2 regions of the Bacillus sp. GbtcB14 genome follow, and region 1 is predicted to be linked to the other one. Evidence: riboswitches for the same ligand, from Rfam matches in the RefSeq annotation. Region 1 holds a riboswitch; the other holds the start of a gene.

Region 1 (4,969 bases):
TAAATATGGGGACACTTCGTCCTGAAGAAGTAGAAGCGATGTTACTTGCGGGTAAATCGGCAAATGTGAATAATGTACCAGTATTGTTTGATCCAGTTGGTGCAGGAGCAACATCGTATCGAACAGAAGTTGCGAGACATATTCCGGCTGAAATTGATTTAGCGATTATCCGTGGAAATGCGGCTGAAATAGCGAACGTTATTAATGAGAGATGGGAAATTAAAGGGGTAGACGCCGGTACTGGAAATGGAAATGTCGTAAGCATTGCAAGGCAGGCAGCTGCTGAATTAAATACAGTTGCGGTGATTACTGGAAAAGAAGATGTTGTTACAGATGGAGAGCGAACGATTCTTATTCGAAATGGTCACTCTATTTTAACGAAAGTTACGGGAACTGGTTGTTTACTAACTTCTGTAATAGGAGCATTTGTAGCAGTAGAAAAAGATTATGTAAAGGCAGCAGTAGCTGCATTAACGTTTTATGGTGTAGCTGCGGAACTGGCAGCTGCTAAGACAGTGGAGCAGGGACCTGGTAGTTTCCAAATTGAATTTTTAAATCAGTTAGCGAATACAACTTCAGATGATATTGAGAAGTATGGGAAGATTGAGCTTATATAGTAAGGAGGGGAATTAGATGTCGCGTATTACAAAGGCTGAAATGTCTAGATTGTTATCAGTATACTTTATTATGGGAAGTAACAATTGTACGAAGGAACCACTACAAGTGTTGAGAGATGCACTTGTAGGCGGTATAACAATTTTTCAATTCCGTGAAAAGGGGGAAGGGGCTTTAACGGGAGAGAAACGTATTTGTTTCGCAAAAGAACTACAAGCAATTTGTAAGGAGTACGGTGTCCCATTCATTGTAAATGATGATGTGGAACTAGCTATCGAGTTAGATGCAGATGGCGTGCATGTTGGACAAGATGATGAAGGAATTACTTCTGTTCGTGAAAAAATGGGAGATAAAATTGTTGGTGTATCTACACATACAATTGAAGAAGCACGCTGGGCAATTGAAAACGGAGCTGATTATTTAGGTGTTGGCCCTGTTTTTCCAACGAGTACGAAAAAAGATACGAAAGCAGTTCAAGGAACGAAAGGTTTAGCTCATTTTAGAGAACAAGGAATTACAATACCAATCGTTGGGATTGGTGGCATTACAATTGAAAATACCGCTTCAGTTATAGAAGCAGGTGCGGACGGTGTTTCAGTTATTTCTGCGATTAGTTTAGCGGAATCTGTGTGCGAAAGTACGAAGAAGTTAGTAGAGGAAGTCAGTAAGAGTTTGTAGAAAAAAGCTATGTAGTATTAAAATGCTACATAGCTTTTTTTGTATTAATAATTAGAAATAGGGGGGATTATTTGAAACGGAATAGGTTTGTAGCGTTGCAAAATGAGTTGTTTCGTTTATTTAAACAAACGTTTGATTAAAAAAGCACAAACCCTTGATCCATGTAGGTTTGTGCTTTTTCTTTAAAACATAATTGAAATTAAGAGCATTCCAATTCCGATAGAAGTGAATGTTGCGATTAGGCCTGGAATCATAAAGCTATGATTTAAAACATATTTACCAATGCCAGTTGTACCAGTGCGATCAAAGTTAATGGCAGCAACGATTGTTCCATAGTTTGGAATGAAGAAATATCCATTTACTGCAGGGAACATCGCGATTAGTAGTGCCGGTGGAATACCGAGTGATAATCCAAGAGGCATTAAAGCACGTACTGTTGCGGCTTGGCTATATAGTAAAATAGATAGAATGAATAATGCGATGGCAAATAGCCATGGTGCACTTGTTACTAGGTGCTGAATTGATCCTTGAATCATATTTAAGTTTCCATTAAAGAAAGTATCTCCCATCCAAGCGATACCGAAAATAGCAACAACTGCTGTTGCCCCCGCTTTAAAGACGTTACCAGACACGATGCTTTCTACATTTGGTTTGCAGAAAATAATAATAAGAGCTGCGATAGTTAACATAACCATTTCAATTGTGTTCGGCATGGAAAGACGAACTAACTTCCCGTCGACCATCCATCCTGGACGAAGTGCTTCAAATGAACCGAGAAGTACGACAAGGAAAGTTCCTACTAAGAAAAGGATAACGGATAGTTTAGCGCCTTTTAAACCAACAAATTCTTTCTTCTCTTCAATTTTAGGAATCATTCCTTCTTTTAAACGTTTCAAGTATTCAGGGTCTTCATTTAATTCTTTCCCCATTTTGCTAGCAACAAATGCAGCTACCATACAAGCGATGAAGGTAGAAGGGATACTTACTTTTAAAATATCTAATAAAGTGATTTTATAGTCAGCTAACATTGCTAAAAGGGCAACTGTTGCAGCTGATATAGGGCTAGCTGTAATTGCTTGTTGGGAAGCGATTACGGCAATTGACATTGGTCGTTCTGGTCTAATCCCAGATTCGCGAGAGACTTCTGCGATAACAGGAAGTACAGAATAAGCAACGTGACCAGTTCCTGCGCACAGTGTAAATAAATAAGTAACAATTGGAGCAAAGAATGTAATGCGCTTTGGATTTTTTCGTAATGCTTTCTCAGCAAGATGAACAAGATAGTCCATTCCTCCAGCGGCTTGCAGTGCACCAGCAGCTGTAATTACTGCTAAAATCATAAGCATTACATCAATAGGAGGAGCTGTAGGTTGTAAGTGGAAGACGAAAACAAGTATTGCCATACCAACGCCACCCATTACTCCTAGACCAACTCCGCCTAGGCGTGCGCCAATAAAAATGCAGAGTAGTAACGTAAGAAATTGTAGCCAAAACATGATAAACTACCTCCGAAATTCATTAGTTAAGGTATATTCGAATAATTTAATTTGAATGAAAATTAAAATAAATACTCAAAATAATCCTTGTGTTATATACATTTTTTATTATATAACACAAGAAATGTAACATTCACGAACTTTGTTAAATTATTTCGAAAAAATAATACATTGAAACTTTACATTTGCATCTCTAAATAGGTAGACATTTTAATTTTTATGTTGTAATCTTTGATAGAGAATAACTTAATTCTCATAGAACTCCCATATCGTTCAACTCGTTCAGCGAGAAAGGCAAACTGATGGAAACATTAGGACGCAAAACTACAGGAGCTAAGGCCGCAAGGCTATGCTAGCCAGTTACCGGACGGATAGGGTTGGTCTTGACCAATGCTCTTTTCATTGGTCTTTTTTTTATTTGCAAACAAATGAGAATCGTTATCGATTATTAATAAGGTTTATATTTTAATAGCTTTACTTTATAGTAAGTAAATTAAGAAAGGTGATGTTAATGAAAAAATATTGGCACAAGCTATCGTTTCTTCAAAAAAATGTATTGTTAACTGTGTTAGTTATTTTGACGCTTGTTGGTACTATGGGAGCGTTAAGTTTTAACATGTTTCAAAATAGTATGATGTCTATATTTGAAAGGCATTCTTTTGAAACAGGAGATACGGTATTACATAAATTAGACGCGAAAATATTGAGAGATGTTGCAAAAGACCCGACGGCAGAAAGAGAAAAGAGAGAGAAGTTAGTAGAGAAGTTAGATGAATCAACGGAAGAATTGAACAGTGTTGGACAAACGTATATTGTTGGAGCAAAAGAAAATGAAAAAGGTGAGTTACAAGTTGTCGCTTTGGCTACAGGGTTAGCAAATGTTGTTGAAGTAGAACCGGGAGACTATTATAAACAACCAGATCTTTGGATGGAAACATATGATAAAGTAATGAGCACAAAAAAAGCAAACATGACAGTAGTATATGAAGACGCATTGGGATCATGGGTAACGATATTAGAGCCAATTAAAGATGAGGAAGGTAATATTGTGGCAATTGTTGCAGCCGATGTAGATGCCTCTATTGTTCCTATTACAAAGGAAAAATTCATTGTACAAGGTTTAATGTTTATTTGTATTTCTGTTTTAATTGCAACGGTTATTCAATTCCTAATCGTACGTAACGCACTTGCTCCATTGCGGGATTTACGTGAAGGATTGCGCAAAGTCGGTGAAGGTGACTTAAGTATTAAATTAGAGGAAAGACCAGATGATATTGGTATTATTAATGCGTATTTTAATAATACTATTGAGAAGTTTAAAGGGATTATAGACAAAGTGAAGCAGACAGCAGAACAGGTTTCCTCATCTTCACAAGAATTGTCAGTGAGTACGAAAGAGAATAGCATGGCAGTCCAAGGAATCGTAAGTTCTATAGTGGAGTTAAGGGCTGGCGTTCAATTACAAGAAACTGCAGTACCAAAGTATTTAGATATTATATATGAAATGGAAGATAGGATGGAAGAGATAACGAATGCTGCAAAACAAATGGCGAAAGAGTCTGAAGGTATAGAGCACCATTCAGGAAAAGGAAATGGTATTATTGAACAGACGATTAATCAAATGAACATCATACAAAATGCAGTACAAGATTTATCTTCTATTATTTATTCTTTGGAAACAAGATCAAAAGAAATTAGTGATATTGTAACAGTAATTACCGGTATTTCAAATCAAACGAATTCGCTAGCTTTAAATTCTTCTATTGAAGCTTCACGTGCTGAGGAAACCGGACGAGGATTTGCTGTTGTTGCTGATGAAGTGCGTAAATTAGCAGAGCAGACGGAAGCATCAGCAAAAGATATAGCAAAATTAATAGGGGAAACGCGAGCTGGTACGGAAGAAGCTATTGTTTCAATGGAAAATGCTTTAAAAGAAGTAGAATCGGGTATGAAACTTGTTGAAAGTAGTGGTGCTTTCTTTGGTGGAATTTCAAACTCAGCACAATCTGTTACAAATCAGGTTAGAGTTGTTTCTGACAATTCAAGTGATATATTGCAAAATAGCCAAAATATTGTGCGGATTGTAGATGAACTATCACTTATTGCAAATACGTATGCGAATAGTAGTAGTAATGTTGAAGAAAGTATGAAAGAGCAGGAAATGTCTGTACAAGATATTG
Region 2 (11,307 bases), on a different contig from region 1:
GGTAAACTTTCTTTCTCTACTAATTTGTACTTTCCTACTGATAGATCAGAGATTTTTGCTTTACCATCTTTATCTGTTTTTAATTCCTTCACTACTGTTCCAGCTTCATCTTGCACTTCAAAGACTACGCCTTTTAATACTTTCTGGCTGTCTTTATCTACTTTTGTAATTTCTACTGAACCTTTATCTAGCTGTTCATTCTCTACTTCCACTGATAGGACTTTCGTCATACCCTTTGTAATTTCAAATGATACTGGTTCTGTTAGTTTTTTGTAACCTGGTAAGCTTTCCGTTTCTACTAATTCGTATTTTCCGACTGATAGATCTGAAACTTTCGCTTTCCCTTCTTTATCTGTTGTTACTTTTTTCACTACTTTTCCTTTTGAATCACGTACCTCAAATACAACATCTTTTAATGGTGCTTTACTATCTTTATCTACTTTTGTAATTTCTACTGAGCCTTTGTCTAACTGCTCATTTTCTACTTTTATTGATAAAGCTTTTGTCATACCTTTTTTAATTTCAAATGGTACTGGTTCTGTTAGCTTTTTGTAACCTGGTAAGCTTTTCGTCTCTACTAATTTGTACTTTCCTACTGATAGATCTGAAACGTTTGCTTTTCCATCTTTATCGGTTACTACTTTTCTTACTACGCCATCTTTCTCATCTTGGACTTCAAATTCAACACCGGCTAATACTGCCCCGTTTTCTTTGTCTACTTTTGTAATTTCGATATTACCTTTGTCTACCATTGCATTTTCCACTTGTATTGGGAATATACCGGCCCCTGTTACATTTACTTCGAACTCAGTTTCTTTTAATTGATACCCTTCAGGCGCTTTCGTTTCTTTTAAAATATATTTTCCGGGTGCTAACGGTTTAGAGATTGCCTTACCATCTTGATCTGTAATAATATGTTCGACTACTACACTGTCTTTTACTATATCAAACTCTGCATTTGCTAATGGTTTTTCACCATTTTCCGGATCAATTTTCTTTACTTCAATTTGACCCTTTTGCATAGTGTTTTTAATTTCAATTGTTTTTGTTTCTCCAGCTTGAAGTGTAACCTCTACTGGGTTTGTTAATTTTTGATATCCTTCTGGCGCTACTGTTTCATAAACTTTATACGTCCCAGGAGCTAAAGTTTGAGGTACTGAAAAACCTTTTTCATCCGTTTTCAGTTTTGCAACAATTTCATTCGCACTATTCCGAACTTCAAATTCGGCACCTTTTAACCCTTTATTCGGATCCTCAGCATCTGTTTTATGAATCGATACTGTACCATCTTTTGGAGCTTCAGGCGGTGTAATGGTTACTTCTTTTGATGTTAATGTTTTATCATCAAAATGTAATTCCGCTTTATTAGGAATCTTCTTATCTACGTAAGAAGATAAGTCTGCATTATTTTTAATTTTCGCCTTGATACTGAGGTTAATTATCTGGTCTTCATATGACTTATAGTCAAAATTCTCACCAAATGTAAATGTTACTTCACTTCTTTGTTTATCTATATTTAACGTTCCTTTAGAAGTAATATCTTGGCCATTTTGATCATACACTTTTGCCTCTAATACTTCTAAAACATCTTCTAAATCATCACTAATTATCATTGACCTATAATTAGGCGGATCTTTCGGTATATGTGTACCAACTTGGTATTGAATAGCTTGATCCATTTGTGTTAACTGCTCATTCTCTACAAGCTTACCATTCTCATCAACTATATTTTTTTCAATGCTAGGTGGATTATCGTCACCTGAACCGGTTCCTCCCCCACCACTTACGAATACTTCTCCAACTTTTTCTTCAGTTACAATATTTTTACCTTCTAATTTCACAGTATTTTTATGAGGCTTTGCAGCAGGATTAGTAATCTTTGTTTTATATCTTAAAATATAACCTTTTGAACTGTCCGGAAATCCAATTGTAAATCCAGTTTTCGTTGCATTAATTTTAATTTTAGATAAATCTGCTGGCTTAATATTTGTTGCTGCATAGCCATCTTCAAAGACAGCCTCTTCTAATACTAAACTATCTGTAATTAATTCATGCCCAGGTCCCAATGTGTCTGTTAATTTAAGATCTTGCATTTCTGTTCCAGTTGCATTTACATATACCGTCCAGTCTGCAATTGAAGGGTCTTCCTGATTATAAGAACCCCATTTCAATAAATTCTCCGTATTGGGCTGCGGCTTCGGTCTCTCTGTCGTATTGTTTACACTTACTTCTTTATTTACGATTTGACCATCAACGTTAAATTCTAATGGAATTTTTTTAATACCATCATATGCTTCTAGACCAAAATAGAATTCTACGAATAAAGAACCTTTAATGTTATTCTTTCCTTCTACGTAATCACCCATAGTACATGTCAATACACCCTTTTTCATCTCACATGTACCAACTACTTTCCCTTCAGCATCTTTTAAAGGAAAAGTCATATTCATAAGATCTTTTCTAAATTCTTTTGGCATATCAATTGTGAATTGATCTCCACTTTTTATTTTTTCTTTAGCTGACCACTTCACTTCTACTTTCATGCCATCTGAGGCTTGATATGGTTCAGACGTTGTACCATCAGTACGGGAGATATTAATCTCATCCACTGGATTTTTTATCACAGCGGCTTGAATAACTGGAGCCCACACATTTAGCACTGAAAATAATACTAGAAAAACTAATGAAACCATTGAAATATGCCTTTTAGTACTTTTCATTTGCATAGTTCCCTCCTAAATTTTTATATTTATATAACAAAAAAGACCGTCCGGTTGCATCAAAAATGTGCAACCAGACGATCTTAGTAACCAATATGTATTACCGTAGACTCTAAGCTTTGCGGCCTATCCTTTCGAATAGTGTGCTAAAAATATCTTTTATTCTTTTTTTGTTTCATTTTCCTCTTAAACCAAATATTACTATACCGTCTGGACGGTTATAATTCAACACTTTGTATAATTGTTTTATTTTTCTAATAAAAAAAACAATTCACCACTACATTAAATAAGTAAGGTGAATTGTTTTTGCATTATATAGTTCGTATATTCTATTTATATGAATTACCAATAAGAGCTTGAATCACTTTTTCTCTTAACTCGGGGCTTAGTCTGCCAACCCCTAAATATTCCGAATACCATAATCCATCTGCTGCTAATCTAATAATTGTTGCACAAACTGAATCTATCTCATCGTTTTCTATATTCTTTTGCAGTTGCTGAAATGATTGTTGTAATGGCTCAAGTAATTCAGGTTTTAACATGAATGCTGCCATCATACTACTAGACAACTCTTCTGTTCTTCTCTCATTACTTAATCTTTCCTCTACAAAAGAGCGAACCCATCTCCCTTTCCTCTCTGAGTCTTCCGCTACTTTATTGTAAATAGCGCCCTCATAATCCTCTATCCCTCTGACTATCATACCTTCTATTAAAGCTTCTTTATTTGCAAAGTGATACAATAATCCACCTTTACTTACACCCGCCTCTTTTGCCACTGCTTCTAAGGTTAATTTAGCAACCCCTTTACATTGCACAATTTGAGAAGCGGCCGCCAAAATCTTTTGTCGCGTTATGCTGATACTCATTCCTTTTTAAAACCCCATTTCTACTAAATTTATATAAATACGAATCTTATTTTTAATATTGTTGATTACTACTAAGTATTTTCTTTATACAACAAAAGCTTCATTACCTTTGAATTTTTAGTTACTTATTCTATTAAAAATTTCCATATCATTCAATATGATAACATCAAATACACAACATTGACTATACATCTATACTTTTATATACATTGAAATTATATCCATAAACACGAAATATATAAACATTGATTATCCTTATATATCTAATCTATAATTTAAATAGATTGATATTTCCATAAAAATAAAGTGAATTTTTATAAGGATGATTCCATTGAAAAAATTTTCTATTAGTTATTTAATATGCTTACTGGTTTTTTCTATCATTGTGAATGTTTTACAGTATGCACGAGTTCCAAATTATGCGGATTCATGGGGACCGATTTGGGTATCTATTATTATGCTTTCAATTCTTGGAAGTATTCCTGTTCTTATCGGTTGTTTAATAGGTGAATTTTGTTATAGAAAAATAAAAGGAAGTCACGAATTAAAAATTGGTATTCCTTTATTTATATTGTTAGGTATTTCCTACAATCATTTCTTCTTTATGTGGTTTAACAACAGAGATTTTCTATCCTTTTATTTAGAAGCTTTTCTGGAAACCGGCCTTCCTATTACAGTATCATCTGTACTATTTTATCTTGTCAGACGGCGTTAATTCTTTATTCACTACATAAAAAAATAGCCCGCCTTCCGCAAAAGACGAGCCATTCTATTTAATTCTCACTTATTCTCTTCTTATACCAATCCTGCATTCTCTCCGCATCTTCTACTCTCGTATGCTCTAATTTATAATTCGATGATGCGTTAGAGAACTTATACGTACATAGATTTGCACGGCGCTGGAAATAGGATTGTGTCTTTTCCATTGATTGGACGTGTCTTCTTCTAACAAGTCCTGTATATTTGCCGACGCTGCGATATACAAGTGTAATTTGCTCTCCATCTACACTGTAACCATTTGTTTTAAATGTTGCGTATCCAAGTATAAAGATGAGGATCGCAAGTGGAATTAATGCCCACATGATGAAGTGCTTTTCAGAGTATATACTTATTCCAGTAAGCGGGATTGCTAGCATTGCGAAGAATATAAAACTATCAATAAGATAGCGGCGCAATGCTGCTTTTGGTAATGAAATAATGTTTGTATTCAGTTCGTATGGTAATTGTAAATGTGCGAGTAACTGTTGTACTCGATCTTTTCGAATGATAGGATGCAGTGTAACTTTCTCTTTTTCGTCATCCATTCCTTTACTTTGAATGACTTCTACTTGCACAGCGCAATAACCGAACGGCTGACGTAAAATACTTTCTTTTATCGTGATACCTTGAATACGATGCAATTTTAGTACGAGTTCTTTTTTCTCAAGTAATCCTTGTGAAATGCGGACCTCATCATTTCTTCGATTCACTGTGAAATCTCCATGTTTTAGCGCATAACCGATTGTCGATATAATCCATGAAAGGACGATCAAAATGGCTATCATGAAAATCAAGCCATATATATCGTGGTCCATTACATACGACTTTACGCCATTCTCTATCCATTTCGGAATGTACTCATCTACTTGATGATATACGAAAAAGATTAATGAGAATAATAGTCCAAACTGACCAGATGTAACAGAAGCTAATAAAATCTCTTTCCAAGTTAACTTGTATTCTGTCGATTGTTTTTCCTCTGTAACAATTTCTTTTTCTACTGCTTCGTCTAACGTTTCTTCTGCTTTCACTTCTGGAGTTGGCTCATTTAGCAAAGTAATAAGCTCTGTTGCTTCTTCTACTGTAATACCAGCTAAGCTAACTTCTGCATCGTCGCCCCCGCCAGCTGTTTCGATTTGAATTTTCTTTAACCCAAGCATTTGATATAACACGTTAGAACTTGTATTAATTGTTTGCACACGTTCTTTATTTAAGTAGCTCTCCTTCTTCACAAAGAGCCCTTGTTTCACATGTAATACGTTATTTTCAACCCAGTATGTTGTGTAATACCATTTTTCAAACGCTGAAAAAACGGTGAGTAAACCGAATCCAGCGGGAATTAAATACCAAAACGGGAACTTTCCATTTAAACTAAACATGAAAATAATGAGTGGTATAAAATCTGTTATTTTTAATTCTAATAACATCGTGATTGGATGCTGCCTCTTATACATCCTCATCACTCACTTTCGCCAATTCTGCGATTTTCGTTTTCAACATTTCTGCTTCATACATCGTTAAGCCTGGGATGCTGTGAGAAGTTGCCGCTGTTGAAATGTGTAATTCTGCTAAGCCATATTTTCTCATAATCGGCCCTTGTTCAATCGTCACGTGCTGTACACGAATCATCGGTACTAATACGCGCTTTACGACGAAAAGACCGTGCTGAATTTCAAGCTCTTCTTCATTTAATTGATAACTGTAATAACGTTGACGTAGTTTCGGGAATAAGAAGTACGAAAATGGTGCGAATGCAACTGTTAGCCCAATCATCACATACAAAATCCACGCCCACCAATCAAACTTTATCATGAGGAAAAGGTAAGCTAAAATAACGAGGATACCAATCCCTTCTTCAATGACAGCACGAATTTTCCACACCTTGACCATGTCAGGATGAATTTCATTTTTCAATGGATCCATGTAACCACTCCAAATCTAGTAATCTAATATATGAATACTCTCAAACTATATTTTACATAACTTTACAGAAAATTGTAATTTAATTATCTTTCTTCTCAGGGATAAAATATCCGAACCAAAGTAACCAAATGAAACCGATTAACTTCAGCCAACTTCCATCCGCTTGAAAAGCTTCAATCATACCTGGTATTTTATAAAGTGAAACTTTAATCAGTGGGGGGTTTTGTTCATCCCCCACTGATTATTAGTTGAACCAATCGGGCTTTTACGGGCAGTTGATCCCCACCTAACTTCTTTGCTTCCGCTGAATTTTGAGAGGTGGGGGTCTTACTGCCCGTTAATGCGGGATAAATCCCAATGAATCCAAGAAAACCGAGCCACCAATTTTTTTGCATTTTCACTTTTATTCCTCCTTCATTACGTTTTTCACATTTCGAATCCAAATTTCTTTATACTTTAACTGGAATCCCATGAGCATGTAATTACTCATATTATCAATCACAAGCGCTAACGTATGAGCATTCTCTTCTGTTGCATGTTGTGACACAACGTCAAGTCGCGCGCCTTTCTTCAATAAATCGTGGAAACCATTTAAGAAATCTTCTTGTATTTCAAATAAACGTTTCTGATACTTTTCATTTCGCGATGCAGTTACGATAAATTCATTTATAACGCGTAATATTCCTTCTTGTCCTTCATACTCAGAGAGCATATGTAAACCATCTGCGATTAACTTTTCTTCAAAGTTTTCTTTCGTATATTGCTCTTGATCGAAGTAGCTTGCAAAATGATACCCAGAAAAAATTTCTTCAAATAAAAAATCAACTAACGCTTCTTTAGAAGAAAAATGATAATAAATAGCCGGTTTTGAAATACCTACCTCTTTCGCAATCATGGAAAGACTCATCTTCTCAATGCCGTGCTCTGCCATAAGTTTAAATGATGCCTCTACAATGTTTTGCGATGTTTGTAAATTCTTTGTCATACTATACCTCACTTATTTTTACTTACCGGTCGGTAAGTGAATTATAAAATGAAACGAAATGATTTGCAAGTTAGTTAACGCTACAGAAGGTATTTATTGGTAAATACAGAAATGTAAAGTAAAAGCAACATATAACAATAAGGAGGATATTCCTATGGGACTTGGCGGTAGTGGTGGCACTGGCGGCGGTGAAGCTGGACAAAATGGTAAGGGCGTTAGTAGCGGTTATATCGTACTCATCGTGCTCTTTATCATATTAATTGTAGCTGGAATCAGCTATAGTGGACTTGGTTTTTAACTTTCATCAGTAAGAAAAGCACTGGCTATATAAACGGCCCGTGCTTTCTATTTTCATTATTGATCATCCACAATAATATACGCTGTTCGGATTGGCCCATGTACACCTACGACAAGGTTCATTTCAATATCTGCGCTATTTGATGGACCAGAAACGAAATTTACACAAGCGGGTAGTTTTTTCCCTGATGTATTTTGATCATGGATCAGTTTTGTAGCTTGAGTTAATCTTGGTACGATCGTACTTTTAGGAACGATTGCAATGTACGACTCCGGAAGAAGGCTAACGTGTCTTCCTTTTAACCCGTCATTAAATAGTACAACGGTTCCTGATTCTGCCAGAGTCATATCACTGAACGTAATGCCAAGGTCAGCAGCTTTCGCAAATGCTATGTCCTCTTCTTTATGATCCGATCCCCACATACGAAAATGTGTTGCACCTTCATTTTTGAAAAGTGGCGTAAGACCGTATTCATGAAAACGCTCATCGTTCGCATACATAGCGGATGTAATATTCCATTCTTTTAGTAAGGACCCCAATGTTTCAACAAGATTTTCTTTCGTTGTTCGCTTTACTTCTGTATGAATGACTTCGCAGTGCTCTATTAGTTGTAATACAAGTTCTTCTTGCGCGAGTCCGTCAAAAACAGTCCACTGCGGGGCAAAAGACCATTTCGGTTTTTTCACTGCTTCAGGACGTTTTCTACCAAGCTTTTCTGATAATTGGAGTAAAAATTCTTCACGATTTTGGATGGCCATCATCGTTCTCCTTTACATGTTTTTCAAACCACTTTCGAAACGGTTGTTTTTTCGGAACTGGGAAATCTCTCGCATCCGTCCACGCTTTTAACGGCCCAATGCCGCGCTCGATTTTATCGCCTTTCGCAAGAGGTTTTAATGCATACGGAGCACTCTTCGCAGCAAAAGAAAATAAGCTAGGACTCTTCACTACTTTTTCGAAACCTTTCATAGCTGCGTTCCAAGCTACAGGTGATCGTTTTTCTTCTACAATGCGGCTACGATGTTTAATTAATAAGTCGTGTAACGGGATTTTTACCGGACACGCTTCTGTACAAGCACCACAAAGGCTAGATGCATACGGTAAATCTTTATATTCATCATATCCACCTAAAAGCGGTGTTAACACAGCTCCAATTGGTCCTGGATAAATAGATCCATATGCGTGTCCGCCTATATGCCTGTATACAGGACAAACATTAATGCATGCTGCGCAGCGAATACACTGCAGAACACTTTGAAATTCTGTTCCTACAATATCAGAACGGCCATTATCCACGATGACTAAATGAAATTCCTCAGGTCCATCTGTCCCGCCAGGCTCCGTTAATCCTGTAATATAACTCGTTAACTTTTGTCCTACAGAACTTCGGCATAGAAGTGTGACTAACACATCAAGCTCTTCCCATGTTGGAACAATACGCTCCATCCCCATAACTGTAATTAGCGTTTTCGGAAGTGTCGTAGTAAGCCTTGCATTTCCTTCGTTTGCTACGATGGAAATTGACCCAGACTCTGCAACCGCAAAGTTACATCCAGTCACTCCTATATCTGCCGCAAAGAAATCATCACGTAAATAGCTTCTTACAAACCTCGCCATTTCCGTAGGGTCAGATGTTCCCGTGTAATGTAACTTTGTTTTAAATATTTCACAAATATGTTCTTTATCTTTGTGAAGGCACGGAACAACAATATGTGACGGCGGATCGTGGTCGTTCACTTGTAGAATAAATTCAGCAAGATCTGTTTCTAACACTTCTGCTCCAGCTTCTTCAATTGCCTCATTTAAACTAATCTCTTCCGTTACCATCGATTTTGATTTCACAATTTTTTTCGCGTTTTTCTTTTTTACAATTTCTTTTACATATTCTCTTGCGTCTTCTGCCGTCTTTGCAAAATAAACAAATCCACCGTTTTTCTCAATATTTTCACTTAGCTCATATAAATAATAATCAAGATTTTCTAATGTATGCTTTCGAATTTCTTCTCCTAAAGCTCGCCATTCTTCCCAATTCCCAAGACTCTCAGTCGCTTTTAATTTCTTGCCCCTAAGACCATCTTGTGCTTTCCTAACAGCCTGTCGCATAAATTGATCACCAATGCCCGTTGCAGTACGCTTATGAAAGGGATCATTCCCAATTCTCATTCCCATCTGTATATCCCCCTCTTATTTTCGGTCCTCATTTAATACTTGAGCAATATGTTTTACATCAATTGGATAACCATTGCGTGTTAAACGTCCTTTTATATTCATTAAGCAGCTACAATCCATCCCAATTAATAAGTCCGCACCGGTTTCCATAATATGCTTTACTTTTTCATCGACCATTTGTTCAGAGATTTCTGGCATCTTCACTGAAAATGTCCCTCCAAATCCGCAGCAATCATAATTGTGCGGCAGCGAAACCACTTCCAGCCCCTTGACACATTTTAATAATTTTTGCGGTGGTTCTTTAATTCCCATTAATCGGCTCATATGACAAGATGTATGAACCGTTGCTTTTTTATGAAGCTCTGCACCTAAGTCTTCTTTCCCTAATACTTCAACGAGAAATTGTGTAAATTCATACGTTTTATTCGCAAGCTCATCCGCTTTTTTCTTCCACTCCACTTCACTGTCAGAAAATAAGGTAGAAAACTCGTGAACCATCATCGCGCACGAACCCGATGGTGCCACAACATATTCTGAACTAGCAAAGGTTTCAATCATATGTTTTGCAGCTGTTTTCGTTTCTTTCACGTACCCGCTATTATAAGCAGGTTGTCCGCAGCAAGTTTGACTTTTAGGAAAATCAACTTCACACCCTAAATCTTCAAGAATTTCGACGACATCTCTTCCGACCTCTGGATAAAAAACATCTGCCACACAAGTGATAAAAATTGATACTTTCATATTTGCACCCCTAAATACAGTAAAGTAAACGCAAGTGACTTTATAACCAAATCTTCCTTTGTTGTATATTATTGGTAACCACTAAAAAAATATGAATAAAAATATAAAAAAAGTGATTGAGAACTATCTTAATCACTAAATATTAAAGTCGGAAGAAGCCACACTCGTTACCATTCCGTCTAAACAGCGAGAGTTATTAGGCGATATAAATAGACTCGTGGACGAACCATCAGGTAAGGTCGTAGGAAGTTCGATGAGAAAATAGGAACGAAGAGGGGGAAAGCCCCTCTTCGTTTTTGCATCAAAAGCAACAACATCTACGAAAACAGCCAAAATAATAAATAGAAAAGCCTCCTACATTACACATGTAGGAGGCTTTCTTTTTTGATAAAACAAATCAATCTCTATTCAGCAATCGCATACGATAACAATTCATCGTCACTTCTCCGAGTCTTTGCAGTAATTGATAGTTCGCATATGCGCCAACTGGGGCACCGATTATTGGTACGAGCTGAAGCATTTTTGCTAAATCGATATAGTCTCGGTACTCTGTTTGGAACTTTTCCCAGTCCATATGAGTTTCTTCTTCTGTATCCCACGTTTCGATTGCTTTCCATATTTCTTTTCGGTGGTCGTCACTGGAAAAGGCAAGTTGGAAAACGTGGAGGATAAAAAGGCGCTCTTCTTTGTTGCTCGTATCAAATCCGTACAACGTTGCTGCATCGAATAAAAATTTAATTTTAATGCCGAGTAAAAGCGGAAAATCAGCAAGACCAAGGAGAATACCGCCAGCTCCCGTCCCTGCTCCTTCTGCCGCTGCTATTTTTTTGTACTCATCCATTTTTT

The links. A riboswitch is a leader RNA that binds a small molecule or an ion and turns the genes downstream of it on or off. The one in region 1 is predicted to bind cyclic di-GMP.
Region 2: linked by a shared signal. The riboswitch ahead of KVT31_RS10595 (SpaA isopeptide-forming pilin-related protein) and the one ahead of KVT31_RS21955 (methyl-accepting chemotaxis protein) in region 1 are both predicted to bind cyclic di-GMP.

The regions. Positions count from the first base shown of each region.
Region 1 covers NZ_JAGXJT010000008.1:110,841-115,809, forward strand. Annotated here, with positions in the region: gene thiM (hydroxyethylthiazole kinase) at 1-617, shown strand, start outside; gene thiE (thiamine phosphate synthase) at 634-1,293, shown strand; gene KVT31_RS21950 (anaerobic C4-dicarboxylate transporter family protein) at 1,476-2,789, opposite strand; cyclic di-GMP riboswitch class I at 3,073-3,157, shown strand; gene KVT31_RS21955 (methyl-accepting chemotaxis protein) at 3,301-4,969, shown strand, end outside.
Region 2 covers NZ_JAGXJT010000003.1:307,108-318,414, reverse strand. Annotated here, with positions in the region: partial or broken gene KVT31_RS10595 (SpaA isopeptide-forming pilin-related protein) at 1-2,726, opposite strand, end outside; cyclic di-GMP riboswitch class I at 2,786-2,878, opposite strand; gene KVT31_RS10590 (TetR/AcrR family transcriptional regulator) at 3,050-3,586, opposite strand; gene KVT31_RS10585 (hypothetical protein) at 3,918-4,301, shown strand; gene KVT31_RS10580 (PH domain-containing protein) at 4,360-5,799, opposite strand; gene KVT31_RS10575 (PH domain-containing protein) at 5,792-6,268, opposite strand; gene KVT31_RS10570 (hypothetical protein) at 6,496-6,669, opposite strand; gene KVT31_RS10565 (TetR/AcrR family transcriptional regulator) at 6,672-7,253, opposite strand; gene KVT31_RS10560 (sporulation protein YjcZ) at 7,408-7,551, shown strand; gene KVT31_RS10555 (LutC/YkgG family protein) at 7,608-8,309, opposite strand; gene KVT31_RS10550 (LutB/LldF family L-lactate oxidation iron-sulfur protein) at 8,290-9,720, opposite strand; gene KVT31_RS10545 ((Fe-S)-binding protein) at 9,736-10,461, opposite strand; gene ecsC (ecs operon protein EcsC) at 10,859-11,307, opposite strand, start outside.